One region of the Melaminivora jejuensis genome, then DNA from elsewhere that is predicted to be linked to it. Evidence: predicted binding sites of a transcription regulator. Region 1 holds the regulator's gene; each other region holds the start of a gene.
What was found. The regulator FNR, encoded in region 1, switches genes on or off when oxygen is low (the NO sensors DNR and NnrR bind a similar motif). The targets are predictions, from matches to a motif close to TTGATNNNNATCAA.
Positions count from the first base shown of each region.

Region 2: the regulator FNR is predicted to act here: its motif matches at 1,195-1,208, upstream of cyoA (ubiquinol oxidase subunit II).
Region 3: the regulator FNR is predicted to act here: its motif matches at 1,693-1,706, upstream of IDM45_RS16855 (bacteriohemerythrin).

Region 1 is NZ_JACWIJ010000002.1:1,296,065-1,300,978, reverse strand. It holds partial or broken gene IDM45_RS06275 (leucyl aminopeptidase) at 1-134, shown strand, start outside; gene IDM45_RS06270 (DNA polymerase III subunit chi) at 164-604, shown strand; gene IDM45_RS17570 (hypothetical protein) at 778-954, shown strand; partial or broken gene IDM45_RS06260 (branched-chain amino acid ABC transporter substrate-binding protein) at 1,091-2,217, shown strand; gene fnr (fumarate/nitrate reduction transcriptional regulator Fnr) at 2,364-3,107, opposite strand; gene hemN (oxygen-independent coproporphyrinogen III oxidase) at 3,274-4,656, shown strand; gene IDM45_RS06245 (sulfite exporter TauE/SafE family protein) at 4,660-4,914, shown strand, end outside.
Region 2 is NZ_JACWIJ010000002.1:836,267-841,180, reverse strand. It holds gene IDM45_RS04185 (MFS transporter) at 1-1,161, opposite strand, end outside; gene cyoA (ubiquinol oxidase subunit II) at 1,468-2,481, shown strand; gene cyoB (cytochrome o ubiquinol oxidase subunit I) at 2,515-4,521, shown strand; gene cyoC (cytochrome o ubiquinol oxidase subunit III) at 4,514-4,914, shown strand, end outside.
Region 3 is NZ_JACWIJ010000002.1:3,602,513-3,607,426, reverse strand. It holds gene IDM45_RS16865 (sensor histidine kinase) at 1-65, opposite strand, end outside; gene glmU (bifunctional UDP-N-acetylglucosamine diphosphorylase/glucosamine-1-phosphate N-acetyltransferase GlmU) at 62-1,504, opposite strand; gene IDM45_RS16855 (bacteriohemerythrin) at 1,795-2,274, shown strand; gene tyrS (tyrosine--tRNA ligase) at 2,297-3,529, opposite strand; gene IDM45_RS16845 (M23 family metallopeptidase) at 3,748-4,914, shown strand, end outside.

The sequences.
Region 1 (4,914 bases):
AGAGCGGCACAGCCAAGGGCGCCACCGGGCGTCCGGTCGGGTTGCTGCTGCGCTGGCTGGCAGAGCGCGCTGCCGGGTCTGCGGACTCTGGCCAGCAGACAGCAGCCGCACGCCGCCGCGCTGCCAAGGGCTGAAGGGCGCGCCCGCGTCGGGCCAGATCCGCATGACGGACATCGTGTTTCATTTCAACGTGCCAGACCGGCTGGCCTATGCCAGCCGACTGGCCCATCAGGCGTTCAGACGCGAGGTGAAGCTCACCATCACAGCCAGCGAAGGGGAGCTGGCCGAACTCGATGACCGATTGTGGAGCCTGGCGCCGTCGGACTTCGTGGCCCATTGCCGTGCTCCACAGGCGCACGCGGCACTGCTGGCGGCATCGCGGATCATTCTGTGTGCCGATCCGCGTCTTGGCTTGCCAGAGGGCGTTCTGCTCAATCTGGGAGCGCAATTGCCGACCGGTTTCGAGCAGTTTCAGCGGGTTGTCGAGGTAGTGAGCCTGGAGGAGGGCGATCGCGTCCAGGCGCGTCTTCGCTGGAAGCAGTATGCCGATGCTGGACATGCGATCTCCCGCCATGATGCGGCAGCGGGGATGGGCCGACGATGACGACTCCCGGACACATTCCTGCGCATTTCATTCCGACCTTGACCGAGGTGGTGCCGGAAGCTGCCCCAGCTCCTCCGACGCCAGCCGACGCTGCGCCTCCCGCTGTGGTGCCGACTCCTGTCGGCAGATCGCCCTTGCCCGAGGATTTCGAGGAATATGTGGTGCATCGTGTCATGCAACGCATCGATCTGGCCCTTGAAGAGCGCCTGCGCGAGGCCATCGCCCGGGTGACCCTGGAGCAGACGCGCTCGCTGGTGCCACGTCTGCGCGAAGAAGTCGAAACCGTGGTGCGTCAGTCGGTCTATGAAGCCGTAGCACAGGAATTGGCTGGAGAACGCCACAAGCCGTGAATCGATGGCAGGGAATATCCCTGTGTGGTATCGATATGAATTTCGTGTGTTCCCTAGTGTTGGCTGGGTTGAATTGCGCTATGTTCCAGCGCGTTGTGACCACACAATATTTCCAGCGCACTCTTTGGAGACATATATGCAATTGAAGTTGAAACTGACCGTGGCCGCTGCCATCGCAGCCGCTGCCGCTGTGACTTCCGCCCAGGAGGTGGTGAAGATCGGTCACGTTGCCCCTCTGTCGGGGCCGCAGGCGCACTACGGCAAGGACAACGAAAACGGCGCCCGCATGGCCGTGGAGGAACTCAATGCCCAAGGCTTCACCATTGGCGGCAAGAAGGTGAAGTTCGAACTGCTGGCCGAAGACGACGCAGCCGATCCCAAGCAAGGTACTGCTGCCGCGCAAAAGCTGTGCGACGCCAAGGCAGCCGGTGTTGTGGGCCACTTGAACTCGGGCACGACCATCCCTGCAGCCAAGGTCTACAACGACTGCGGCATCCCGCACGTTACTGGCGCTGCCACCAACCCCAACTTGTCCAAGCCGGGCTACAAGACCACGTTCCGCATCATTGCCAATGACAACGCATTGGGCGCGGGTCTGGCGGCCTATGCTTCCGAGACGCTCAAGCTCAAGACAGTGGCCGTCGTCGATGACCGCACGGCCTATGGCCAGGGCCTGGCCAGCGTGTTCAAGAAGGTGGCTGCAGAAAAGGGCATCAAGGTCGTGGATGAGCAGTTCACCACCGACAAGGCCACCGACTTCATGGCCATCCTGACAGCCATCAAGTCCAAGAATCCCGATGCCATCTTCTACGGTGGCATGGATCCGCAGGCTGGCCCCATGCTGCGTCAGATGGAGCAGTTGGGCATGAGCAATGTCAAATTCTTTGGCGGTGATGGACTGTGTACGACCGAGATCGCCAAATTGACGGCTGGCGCCAAGACCCTGAGCAATATGGTGTGTGCCGAGGGGGGGCTTCTCTGGCCAAGATGCCTGGCGGCATGGCGTGGAAAGCCAAATACGACGCCAAATATCCCAATCAATACCAGATCTACAGCCCTTATACCTATGACGCCACCATGCTTTTGGCTGATGCCATGAAGCGTGCCGGCTCCTGGGATCCCAAGGTCTATATCCCCGAACTGCTCAAGTCGAACTACAAGGGCGTGACGGCCAATATCGCCTTTGAATCCAATGGAGAGATGAAGAACCCGGCCATCACTCTCTACCACTATCCGGATGGCAAGAAGACGCCTATGAACTGATCTGCTGATCTGCTGATCTGCGGCCTTCGGCTTGCCCGTCGTGCAGGCCAGAGGCAGATCGCGGGCGCAAGGAAAAAGGCAATGTGCCGCAGCACATTGCCTTTTTCGTTTTCAAGCCCGGGTTGAGGAGCGCTTGCAGGGTCGTGTCAGTGACAGGCCTGTTGACTGTTCACGATGCGCCTGAGTGCTGCCGTGTCCACGATGCGGACATGGCGCTGCTTGACCTCGACGATGCCATCCTCGACGAATTTCGAGAAGGTGCGGCTGACGGTTTCCAGCTTCAGCCCGAGGTAGCTGCCGATTTCCTCGCGGGTCATGCGCAGGATCAATTCGGATTGGGAGAAACCGCGTGCGTGCAGACGCTGCACCAGGTTCAGCAGGAAGGCTGCCAAGCGCTCGTCGGCCCTCATGCTGCCCAGCAGCAGCATGACGCCATGCTCGCGCACGATTTCACGGCTCATGATCTTGTGGACATGCGTCTGCAGTGCCGTCACCTCGCGCGACAGCTCTTCGATGCGGTCAAAGGGCATGACGCAAACTTCCGCATCCTCCAGTGCCACGGCATCGCAGGTGTGATGATCGTTGACGATTCCGTCCAGACCGATGATCTCGCCGGCCATCTGAAAACCGGTGACCTGATCGCGCCCATCCTCCGTGGCCACGCAGGTCTTGAAAAATCCCGTGCGGATCGCAAACAGGGAGGTGAACGCCTCTCCGTTACGAAACAGGGTGCCGCCACGCTTGACCTTGCGACGCATGGCAACCACATCGTCGATGCGCTTGAGCTGGTGCTCTTCGAGACCGACCGGCATGCACAGTTCACGCAGGTTGCAGTTGGAGCAGGCCACCTTGATGGCCTGGAGCTGGGGCGGCGTGTTTTCCCTTTTCATGGCGTGAGCTTACCTCCGAACGTGCGCTGCCTCGTCATTGACCCCGGGCAGGATAAGTGTCGGAGCCCGGGATTGTCATTTTTCCGACATGGTGTGGGCTTGATCATAATCAAGACCATAGGGTACCCCTGGGGCACAGTGACAAATTACGCAAGGAATTCTCATCATGACTGTTGTCACCCCCGAGCTGCTGCGCCGCTTTGACGTCTCCGGCCCCCGCTACACCTCCTATCCGACGGCTGACCGGTTCGTCGAGGCGTTCGGCGAGGATGAGTACGTCATTGCGCTGCAGCAGCGCCGGGTCGGCTCGGTAGGCAAGGCTCTGCCGCTCTCCCTGTACGTACACATTCCGTTCTGCGAGTCGCTGTGCTACTACTGCGCGTGCAACAAGATCATCACACGCCATCCGGAGCGCGCCGACGTCTACCTGCGCTACCTCAGTCGCGAGATCGATCTGCACACCGCGCATTGCGGTGTCGGGCAGCAGATTAGCCAGTTGCACCTGGGTGGCGGCACGCCGACCTTCCTGTCCGACGATGGTCTGCGCGAATTAATGTCCATGATCAAGCGCAGCTTCACGCTGGTGCCTGGCGGGGAATACTCCATCGAGGTCGATCCGCGCACCGTGGACGAGCAGCGTCTGGCCCTGCTGGCTGAGTTGGGCTTTAACCGCCTGAGCTTCGGGGTGCAGGATTTCGATCCCGAAGTGCAAAAGGCCGTGCATCGCATCCAGCCGGCGGAAAAAGTGTTCGCGCTGGTGGAGAGTGCGCGTCGCCTGGGCTTCGAATCCATCAACGTGGACTTGATCTACGGCCTGCCCCGGCAGACGCCGGAGTCCTTTGAGCGCACACTCAGGCAGGTGGCGCAGTTGCGTCCCGACCGGATCGCCATGTATGCCTATGCCCATCTGCCAGAGCGCTTCAAGCCACAGCGCCGCATCGTGACGGCCGAGTTGCCCATGGCTTCGGCTAAGCTGACCATGCTGGCGCTGGGGCTGGATATCTTCAATGAGGTCGGCTATACCTATATAGGTATGGATCACTTTGCACTTCCCGAGGATGCGCTGGCTGTCGCCAAGCGGCAGGGGCGGCTGCATCGCAATTTCCAGGGCTACAGCACACAGCCCGATTGCGATCTCATTGCTCTGGGTGTCTCGGCCATTGGCCGGGTGGGCGCGACCTACAGCCAGAACGTCAAGACGCTGGATGAATATTACGATGCCATCAACCGGGGACATCTGCCCATCGCCCGGGGCTTGGCGCTCAGCCGTGATGATCTGGTACGCCGCGCGGCCATCATGGCGCTGATGTGCCAGGGCAAGCTGCTGTTCGAGCCGCTGGAGCAATCCTGGCTGATCGATTTCCGCAGCTACTTCGATTCCGAACTGCAGCAGCTGCAGGGTATGGCCGAGCAGGGCCTGGTGACCCTCAATGACGAGGGTGTCACGGTCACGCCGATGGGCTGGTACTTCGTGCGTGCCGTGGCCATGGTGTTCGACAGATACCTGCAAGCCAATCTGAACCGCGCCCGGTTTTCGCGAATCATCTGATCCATGTTCTGGGCGTTGGCATCCACGGTATTTTTCATGGGACTGGCCGGCGGCACGCATTGCCTGACGATGTGCGCCGCTCCCTGCGGAGCATTGACCGGAGCCGGGCAGCGAAAGGCCGGGCTGGCTCCCGGCGAGCAGGCAGTGCAATGGCAACCGCACGGTTCGGCAGCCTTGGCAGGTGTGGTGCTGCGCCGTACTGTCATCTTTCATGTAGGGCGCCTGATCGGCTACGGCATGGCTGGGGCGCTTGCTGCC
Region 2 (4,914 bases), 460 kb from region 1:
CGCGCCGGTATAGCGATGGAGCGCGGAAAAATTCGCCGTCACCGTGCCCGCCGACTGCCCGTAGGACAGCCCCAGCAGCACGAAACCCAGCAGCAAAAAGATGTTGCCACCGGCCACGCCGCCACCGAGCAGCCAGGGCACAGCCAGGCTGAACAGGCCGATCAGCACAGCCATGCCGCCCAGCAGGTTGCGCCGCCCGATGCGGTCGGCCAAGTAGCCCGACAGCACGATGGCCAGCGCCGCCAGAAAGGCACCGGCGATCTGCATACCCAGCACCTCGGTCATGCTGCGCTCGAAGCGCAGCGCCAGCCAGGACAGCGGAAAAATGGTCACCAGATGGAACAGCGCAAAGCTGGCCAGCGCGGCAAAGGCGCCCAGGAAGACGTGGCCGCCCTCGTCGCGCAGCAGCTGCGTGGCAGGCATGGGCTGCAGCTCCTTTTCCTCCAGCAGCTCGGCGTATGACTGCCCGACCACCAGGCGCAGGCGCGCGAACAGCGCCACCACGTTGATGGCAAAAGCCACACAAAACGGATAGCGCCAGCCCCAGGCCAGGAATTCCTCGGGCGTGAGCTGGCCATGCAGATAGGCAAACAGCGCCGCCGCCAGCGCAAAGCCCGCCGGCGCGCCCAGCTGCCCGACCATGGCGTACCAGCCCCGGCGCTCGCGCGGCGCCGCCATGGCCAGGAGCGACGGCAGGCCGTCCCAGGAGCCACCCAGCGCCACGCCCTGCCCGATACGCAAGGCGATCAGGGCAGCGATGGCCGCCGCGCCCACGCTGTCGTAGCCCGGCAGCAGCGCCATGCTGACCGTGCTGCTGCCCAGCAGGAACAGTGCCAGCGTCAGCTTGGTGCCGCGTCCCCAGCGCCGCTGCACGGCCATGAACAAGGCTGTGCCAAAGGGCCGGGCAACAAAAGCCAGGGCAAAGATGGCAAAGGCTGCCAGCGTGCCCGCCAGCGGCGACAGGAACGGGAACAGCAACTGCGGAAAGACCAGCACGCAGGCGATGCCGAAGACGAAGAAGTCGAAGTACTCGGACGAGCGCCCAATGATCACGCCGACCGCGATCTCGGCAGGCGTCGCGTCTTCATCGGTGTGCGCGTGCGCCAGCGAGGCATCGCCCCCGTAGCCGTGTGCGGACAAGGCCATCGAACTGCTGCTCATGGTGCAAAACTCCTGGTTGCGGTGTGGCAGGTCTTGATGCACCTCAAGGGATGCACCCAGGTCGAACCGTTCTACACGCAAGCCACCCAGGCTACAAGTGCTCTTTCACGCAAGCTTTCGGGAAAAATTTCCTTGCTTTGGATCAGCCATTGGCGTTTTCTCGCTTGCCGTCAGCCGCGAGTGTTGATACAGGACAAAATGTCTCACCTTGGGGCAAGCCAGCCACATTACATTTTTGGGCGTTGTGCCATCCGCGTTTACCCCAGGCGCGGCGGCTTTCCCTTGCCTGCTTTCCTCCTTTCACGCATGTTGAACACCTCACGCTTTCGCGGGCCTGCCTGGCTGGCGGCATCTGCTGCGGCTGCCCTGCTGGCCGGCTGCAGCCAGGCCGTCGTGCTCAATCCGGCTGGCGACGTGGCTGCCCAGCAGGGCAAGCTCGTCATCACCGCCACGCTGTTGATGCTCATCATCATCGTGCCGGTCATCATCGCCACGCTGGTCTTCGCCTGGAAGTACCGCCAGGGCAACCAGGACGCGCCCTACGCACCCGACTGGCATCACTCCACCGTCCTGGAGCTGGTCATCTGGACGGTGCCCCTGATGATCATCATCGCCCTGGGCACGCTGACCTGGATCGCCACGCACAAGCTCGACCCCTATCGCCCGCTGGATCGCATCGACGCCCAGCGCCCTGTGGCAGCAGGCGTGCGGCCTCTGGAGGTGCAGGTCGTGGCCCTGGACTGGAAATGGCTGTTCCTGTATCCCGAGCAGGGCATCGCCACCGTCAACGAACTGGCTGCGCCGGTAGATCGGCCCATCCACTTCAAGCTGACGGCCAGCTCGACCATGAATGCCTTCTACGTACCCGATCTGGCCGGGATGATTTACTCCATGCCCGGGATGCAGACCGAGCTCAACGCCGTCATCAACCGCGCCGGCGTGTTCAAGGGCCTGGCTTCGCACTACAGCGGCCCGGGCTTTTCGGGCATGACGTTCAAGTTCCACGGTCTGCCCGAGGCCGACTTCGAGCAGTGGGTACGCAAGGCCAGAGTCGAAGGCCAGGCGCTGGATCAGGCCAGCTACCTGCAACTGGCCAAGCCCAGTGAGCGCGACCCAGTGCAGCGCTTTGCCAGCGTGCAGCCGGGCCTGTACGAGCGCATCCTGAACCGCTGCGTCGAAGACGGTCAGACCTGCCTGCACGAGCAGATGGCCATGGATGCGCGCGCCGCCGCTGGCCTGCCGCGCGACATCTGCACCCCGGCCGATGCGCCGCAGTTCGTGGCGGCACTGCGCCAGCGTGCTGCCCCCGCCGCCCCGTGACCCGAGAAGAAGTATCCGAGCCCGAGATTCGACATGCCTGAACAAATGACACCCAACCACTGGCTGCTGGGCCGCGTCACGTGGGATGCCATCCCCATGGCGCACGAACCCATCGTGCTGTGGACTTTCATCGCGGTGGCGCTGGGCGGCCTGGTGGTGCTGGCCGGCATCACGCGCTATCGCCTGTGGGGCCCGCTGTGGCGCGACTGGATCTGCTCCATCGACCACAAGAAAATCGGCATCATGTACATGATCCTGGGCCTGGTCATGCTGCTGCGCGGCTTTTCCGACGCCATCATGATGCGGCTGCAGCAGGCCATGGCCGTGGGCGAGAACCTGGGCTACCTGCCGCCGCACCACTACGACCAGATCTTCACGGCGCATGGCGTGATCATGATCTTCTTCGTGGCCATGCCCTTCGTCACCGGGCTGATGAACTATCTGGTGCCGCTGCAGATCGGCGCGCGCGACGTGTCGTTTCCGTTCCTGAACAACTTCAGCTTCTGGATGACCACGGGCGGGGCCATCCTGGTCATGCTGTCGCTGTTCCTGGGCGAGTTCTCCACCTCGGGCTGGCTGGCGCTGTCCAACCTGGGCGCGCAGGATCCGGGCGTGGGGCTGGACTACTACATCTGGGGCCTGCAGGTGGCCGGGGTGGGCACGACGCTGTCGGGCATCAACCTGATCGTGACCATCATCAAGATGCGCGCGCCGGGCATGAAGCTCATGAAGATGCCCATCTTCACCTGGACGGCGCTGTGTACCAATGCGCTCATCGTGGCCACCTTCCCCATCCTCACGGCCACGCTGGTGCTGATGAGCCTGGATCGGTATCTCGGCACGCACTTCTTCACGAACGACCTGGGCGGCAACGCCATGCTGTACGTGAACCTGATCTGGATCTGGGGCCACCCCGAGGTGTACATCCTGGTGCTGCCGGCCTTCGGCGTGTATTCCGAGATCGTGCCCACCTTCACCAAAAAGCGCCTGTTCGGCTACACCTCCATGGTCTATGCCACGGTGGTCATCACCATCCTGTCGTACCTAGTGTGGCTGCACCACTTCTTCACCATGGGCTCGGGCGCGACGGTGAACACTTTCTTCGGCATCACGACCATGATCATCTCGATCCCCACGGGCGCCAAGATCTTCAACTGGCTGTTCACCATGTACCGGGGCCGCATCCGCTTCACCGTGCCCATGCTGTGGACGGTGGGCTTCATGTGTACCTTCGCCATCGGCGGCATGACGGGCGTGCTGCTGGCCGTGCCGCCGGCGGACTTCGTGCTGCACAACTCGCTGTTCCTGGTGGCGCACTTCCACAACGTGATCATCGGCGGCGTGGTGTTTGCGGTATTCGCCGGCATCCACTACTGGTTCCCCAAGGCCTTCGGCTACCGCCTGGTCGAATCCTGGGGCAAGGCCACCTTCTGGTTCTGGCTGACGGGCTTCTGGGTGGCCTTCACGCCGCTCTATATCCTGGGCCTGATGGGCGTGACGCGCCGCGTGAGCCACTTTGAAGACCCCAGCGTCCAGCCCTTCTTCGTCGTGGCCGCCTTCGGCGCCGTGCTGATCGCCGCCGGCATTGCCTGCTTCCTCATGCAGCTGTATGTGAGTTTTCGGCGCCGCGATGAGCTGCGTGACGCGACCGGCGACCCCTGGGATGGCCGCACGCTGGAGTGGGCCACCTCGTCGCCCCCGCCGCAGTACAACTTCGCCTTCACCCCGGTGGCATACGAGATCGATGCCTGGTGGGACATGAAAAAGCACGGCTACCAGCGCCCGCTGACAGGCTTTGCACCCATCCACATGCCGGCTAACACCGGCGCGGGCTTCGTGATCGCCATGCTGTCCACGCTGCTGGGCTTTGCCCTGATCTGGCACATGTGGCCGCTGGCCATAGGCGCGCTGGCCGCCATCATCGTGGCGACCATCGTGCACACCTTCAACTACCAGCGCGACTACTGGATCCCGGCCGCCGACGTGGCCGCCGTGGAAGAGGCGCGCACCCGGCAACTGGCCGCTGCATCGCATGTCTGACATCACCCTGAACCCCATCGGCGCCGCCCCTGTGCAGCATCAGCAGCGCCCGCAGCGCCAATACCACCTGGCGCACGAGCCGCACCCGGACAACGGCACGGCGCTGGGCTTTTGGCTCTATCTGATGAGCGACGTGCTCATCTTCGCCGTGCTGTTTGCCACCTATGGCGTGCTGGGCCGTGCCTACGCCGGCGGCCCTGCCGGAGCAGAGCTGTTCGACCTCAAGCTGGTGGCCATCAACACGGCCTTCCTGCTGCTGTCGTCCATCACCTTCGGCTTTGCCATGCTGCAAAAGCAGGCAAAAAATGTGCCCGGCACGCTTTTGTGGCTGGGCATCACGGGCCTCTTGGGCCTGGCCTTCCTGGGGGTGGAGCTGTACGAGTTCGCACACCT
Region 3 (4,914 bases), 2.3 Mb from region 1:
TGACCCTGCGCGGGCCCGGCCCCGGGCCGGGACTGTCCAGGCTCAGGAAAGTCCCCCGCGCTCATGGCTGCGACTGCGGTGGCGTCTTGCTCGGCCTTTTCCAGTTGGTGATGCTCACCTGGCGCCCACGCGCCACGCTCAGGGCGCCGGCAGGCGTGTCCTTGGTGATGGTGGAGCCGCCCGCCACCGTGCCGCCAGCGCCCAGGGTCAGCGGCGCCACCAGCACGCAGTTGCTGCCCACGTGGACATCGGCCTCGATCACCGTGCGGTGCTTGTGGGCACCGTCGTAATTGGCGGTGATGCTGCCGGCGCCGTAGTTGACGCGCGCGCCCACGCTGGCGTCGCCCAGATAGGCCAGGTGGTTGGCCTTGGCGCCGTCGGCCAGTTGCGCATTCTTGACCTCGACGAAGTTGCCGATGTGGACATCGCGCCCCAGCTGCGTGCCCGGGCGCAGCCGGGCAAACGGCCCGACCAGCGCGCCCGCGCCGACCTGCACGCCGGCGGCCTCGCCGTCGATGTGCGTGTAGGGATGGATGACGGCGCCGGCCTCGATGCGGGCGTTGGCGATGTGGCAATAGGCACCGATGCGCGCGCCGGCGCCGACCTCCACCCGGCCCATGAAGATGCAGCCAACGTCGATTTCCACGTCCTGCCCGCAGACCAGCTCGCCGCGCGTGCCGCTGCGCGCGTCCTGGCGCAGATCGAAGCGCGCCGGATCGAGCAGGCGCACGCCCTGCTCCATCAGGGCCTGCGCCTGGCGCTGCTGGTGCGCGCGCTCCAGCTGCGCCAGTTGCGCCGGGCTGTTCACGCCCTCGACCTGCAGCGCGTCCTGGATGCGGTGTGCGACCACCGCCACCCCCTCCTGCACGGCCTGGGCCACGATATCGGTCAGGTAGTACTCGCCCTGGGCGTTGCCGTTGGACAGCCGCGCCAGCCAGGGCGCCAGCCAGCGCGCCGGCACGGCCATGATGCCGCTGTAGATCTCGGTGATGGCGCGCTGCGCATCGCTGGCGTCCTTGTGCTCGACGATGCGCTGCACGGCATCGCCCGCGCCGCGCACGATGCGGCCATAGCCGGTCGGATCGGGCAGGCTCACGCTGAGCAGGGCCAGGCGCTCGGGCCGGGCGGCGGCCAGCAGCGCGGCCAGCGTGTCGGCCCGGGTCAGCGGCACGTCGCCCGAGAGCACCAGCACCGTGCCGTCGCCGGCCAGCGCCGGCAGCGCCTGCTGCACGGCGTGGCCTGTGCCCAGCTGCGGCTCCTGGCGTGCGGTTTTCAGGTCAAATCCGGCTCCAGCCCTTGTCCAGTCAGCGCAGGCAGCTTCCACTTCTGTAGCGCCGTGGCCGGTCACTACGACCACCCGGCGCGGCGCCAATTGCGCCGCCTGATCCAGCACATGGTGCAGCAGGGGCCGGCCAGCCAGGCGCTGCAGCACCTTGGGCAGGCGGCTTTTCATGCGCGTGCCACGGCCTGCGGCCATGATGATGATGTCCAGGGGAGAGGTCATTGGGTCGGTCTGCAAAAAGGCCAGGAGTGCGGCCTCGGGAATCTAATTTGATAGCTGCTGGCGCTTGCCTGGCAAGGGTTTGAGCCGATTTTCATGCAAAACTACAAGCTGGCAGCAGGAGCCGGCGCCCAGCCAGCCTGGCGGCAAGCATAGCCGTGTGCGGCGCGTGCCTGGCGCCTGTCTGCCCTCTGATCCAGATCAAAGACCGATCACGACCACGGGACAACCCTGGCATGGGCCGCGTCCGGGGTGCGCATCCTGCAGGCAAAAACCCTGATGGAGACATACCCATGACCTTCATGCCCTGGACAGCACAGCTCGAACTCGGCTTGCCCCTGATCGACCAGCAGCACCGCCAGCTGGTCAACCTGACCAATGCGCTGCATGACGAACTCAGCAGCAGCGCCCCCAGCCGCGCGCGCATCGGCGAGGTGCTGGAGGGCCTGGTGGACTACACGCACAACCATTTCATCGTCGAGGAAGTGCTGTTCGAGGAGCACAGCTACAGCGAAACAGCCGCCCACAAGGCCGAGCACGATGGCTTCACCCGGCGGGCCATGGACTTGCTGATGCGCTTCGACGAGGGCCAGGAAGTCACGCTGGAGGCGCTGGACTTTCTCAAGGCCTGGCTGATCCACCACATCTGCAAGGTGGATCGGGCCTATCTGCCCGCCCTGCGCGCCGCGCTGCAAGCACAGAGCGCGCGCCAGGAGCAACAGCAAAGCCGCAGGGAGGAGGCTCGGGGCGAGGCCGCACTGCAGGCTGCCTGATATCCTGCCGCCGCCCTGCCCCTCAAGCCAGGTGTACGCGCGCGAACTTGCGCTTGCCGACCTGCACCACGTAGCTGCCGGCCTGCAGCCTCAGGCCCCGGTCGCTGACCGTGCCGCCATCGACGCGCACGCCGCCGCCGTCGATCAGCCGGCTGGCTTCGCTGGTGGACGGCGCCAGGCCCGCCTGCTTGAGCAGCGCGCCTATGCCCAGGGGCGCGCCGGACAGCGCCACCTCGGGGATGTCATCCGGGATGCCACCACGGCTGCGGTTGTGAAAATCCAGCTCGGCTGCATCGGCGGCGACCGCGCTGTGAAAGCGCGTCGTGATCTCGCGCGCCAGCATGACCTTGGCATCCTTGGGGTTGCGCCCGCCCTCGACTTCGGCGCGCAGGGCGGCGATCTCGGCCAGGCTCCTGAACGACAGCAGCGTGTACCAGTCCCACATCAGCGTGTCCGAGATCGATAGCACCTTGGCGAACATGGTGTTGGCGTCCTCGGTGATGCCGATGTAGTTGCCCTTGGACTTGGACATCTTGTCCACCCCGTCCAGGCCGACCAGCAGCGGCATGGTCAGCACGCACTGCGGCTCCTGGCCGTATTCCTGCTGCAGATGCCGGCCCATGAGCAGGTTGAACTTTTGATCCGTGCCGCCCAGCTCCAGGTCGGCCTTGAGCGCCACCGAGTCGTAGCCCTGCAAGAGCGGATACAGAAATTCATGCAGGCTGATGGAGCTGCCGTCGGTGAAGCGCTGATGAAAATCGTTTCGCTCCATCATGCGCGCCACGGTGTAGCGGGCGGCCAGCTCGATCATGCCGCGTGCGCCCAGTCTGTCGCTCCACTCGCTGTTGTAGCGGATCTCGGTGCGCGCTGGATCGAGCACCTTGGCCGCCTGGGTGTAGTAGGTCTCGGCATTGAGCTTGATCTGCTCGGGGGTCAGCGGCGGGCGCGTGCTGTTGCGCCCGGACGGGTCGCCGATCAGGCTGGTGAAGTCGCCAATCAGAAAGATGACCTGGTGGCCCAGATCCTGCAGCTGGCGCATCTTGTTGAGTACCACGGTGTGGCCCAGGTGGATGTCGGGCGCCGTGGGATCCAGGCCCAGCTTGATGCGCAGCGGCTGCCCCGTGGCCTGCGAGCGCGCCAGCTTCTTCGCCCACTCGTCTTGCGGCAGCAATTCATCGACGCCGCGCAGCGACACTTCGAGCGCTTGGCTGACAGCGGCATCGGGCAGGAAAGTTGTAACGGCTGCTTGATTCATAAGGGTTTCCAGGGGTGTCTGCAGGACACGACCGACTATACTTGCCGGCACTTTTGCTGCGGTGGATTCTAGTGGCCCGCCCACTTGTCCGGCCTTTGCGCCTTCAGCCGCTGTCCGTATTTGCCGTGTCTCCCGCCTGAGCCGCCCCGCACCGTTGCCACGGCGCCGCGACTCCTCCACAGGCCCGCAGACACCACCAGCCTGGGGTAAGACTTTTGTTGAAAAGCAACCTGACCGCCGCCTGCGTGGCCCTCGCCAACCAAGTCGCACAGACCCTCCAGCAGCACCCCAAACGCATCACCGCCGCCATCGCCGCCGTCCTGCTCACAGGTGGCGGCGGAGCTTTTGCCGTGGCCTCGCTGGGCCCGGATGCTGCCGACCTGCCGGTCAGCACCGTGCAGGAAAGCGTCGAATCGCTGGCCGGCGACGTGAGCCTGGCCAGCCTGCTGGACAGCAACCCGGGCTTTTCGCTGTACCGCTCGGATGTCTCGCGCCACGCCGACACGGCGGAAGCCATGCTGGAGCGCCTGGGCGTGGCCGACCCGGCGGCCTCGGCCTTTTTGCGCAGCAACGACCTGGTGCGCCAGAACCTGCTGGGCCGCGCCGGCCGTGCGCTGACGCTGGAGGCCACTGACGACCACCGGCTGCAGCGCCTGGTGGCGCGCTGGGCGCTCGATGATTCCGCCAACTTCAAGCGCCTGGTGGTCGAGCGCAGCGCCGATGGCAGCTTCGCCGCCCGCCTGGAAAACGCCCCGCTGACCGTGGGCACCCGACTGGCCGGCGGGGTGATCCGCTCCTCGCTGTTCGCCGCCACCGACGCCGCCGCCATCCCCGACACCGTGGCCGTGCAGATCGCCGAGATCTTCTCCAGCAACATCGACTTTCGCCGTTCGCTGAGGAAGGAAGACCGTTTTTCCGTGGTCTATGAAACCCTGGAAGCCGATGGTGAGCCGCTGCGCACCGGCCGGGTGCTGAGCGCCGAGTTCCACAACAATGGCAAGACCTTCAACGCCCTGTGGTTCCAGGAGCCGCAGGCCGCCAAGGGCGCCTACTACACGCTGGACGGCCAGAGCATGGGCCGCGCCTACCTGACCTCGCCCGTAGCCTATACCCGCATCTCCAGCGGCTTTGCCATGCGGATGCACCCCGTCCAGAAAACCTGGCGCGCCCACCTGGGCACCGACATGGCAGCGCCCAGCGGCACCCCGGTGCGCACCGTGGGCGATGGCGTGGTGGACTTCGCCGGCGTGCAAAACGGCTACGGCAATGTGGTCTATGTCAAGCACCAGAACCAGCACGTCACGGTCTATGCCCACCTGAGCCGCATCGACGTGCAAAAGGGCCAGCGGGTCGGTCAGGGCGACACCATCGGCGCCGTGGGCGCC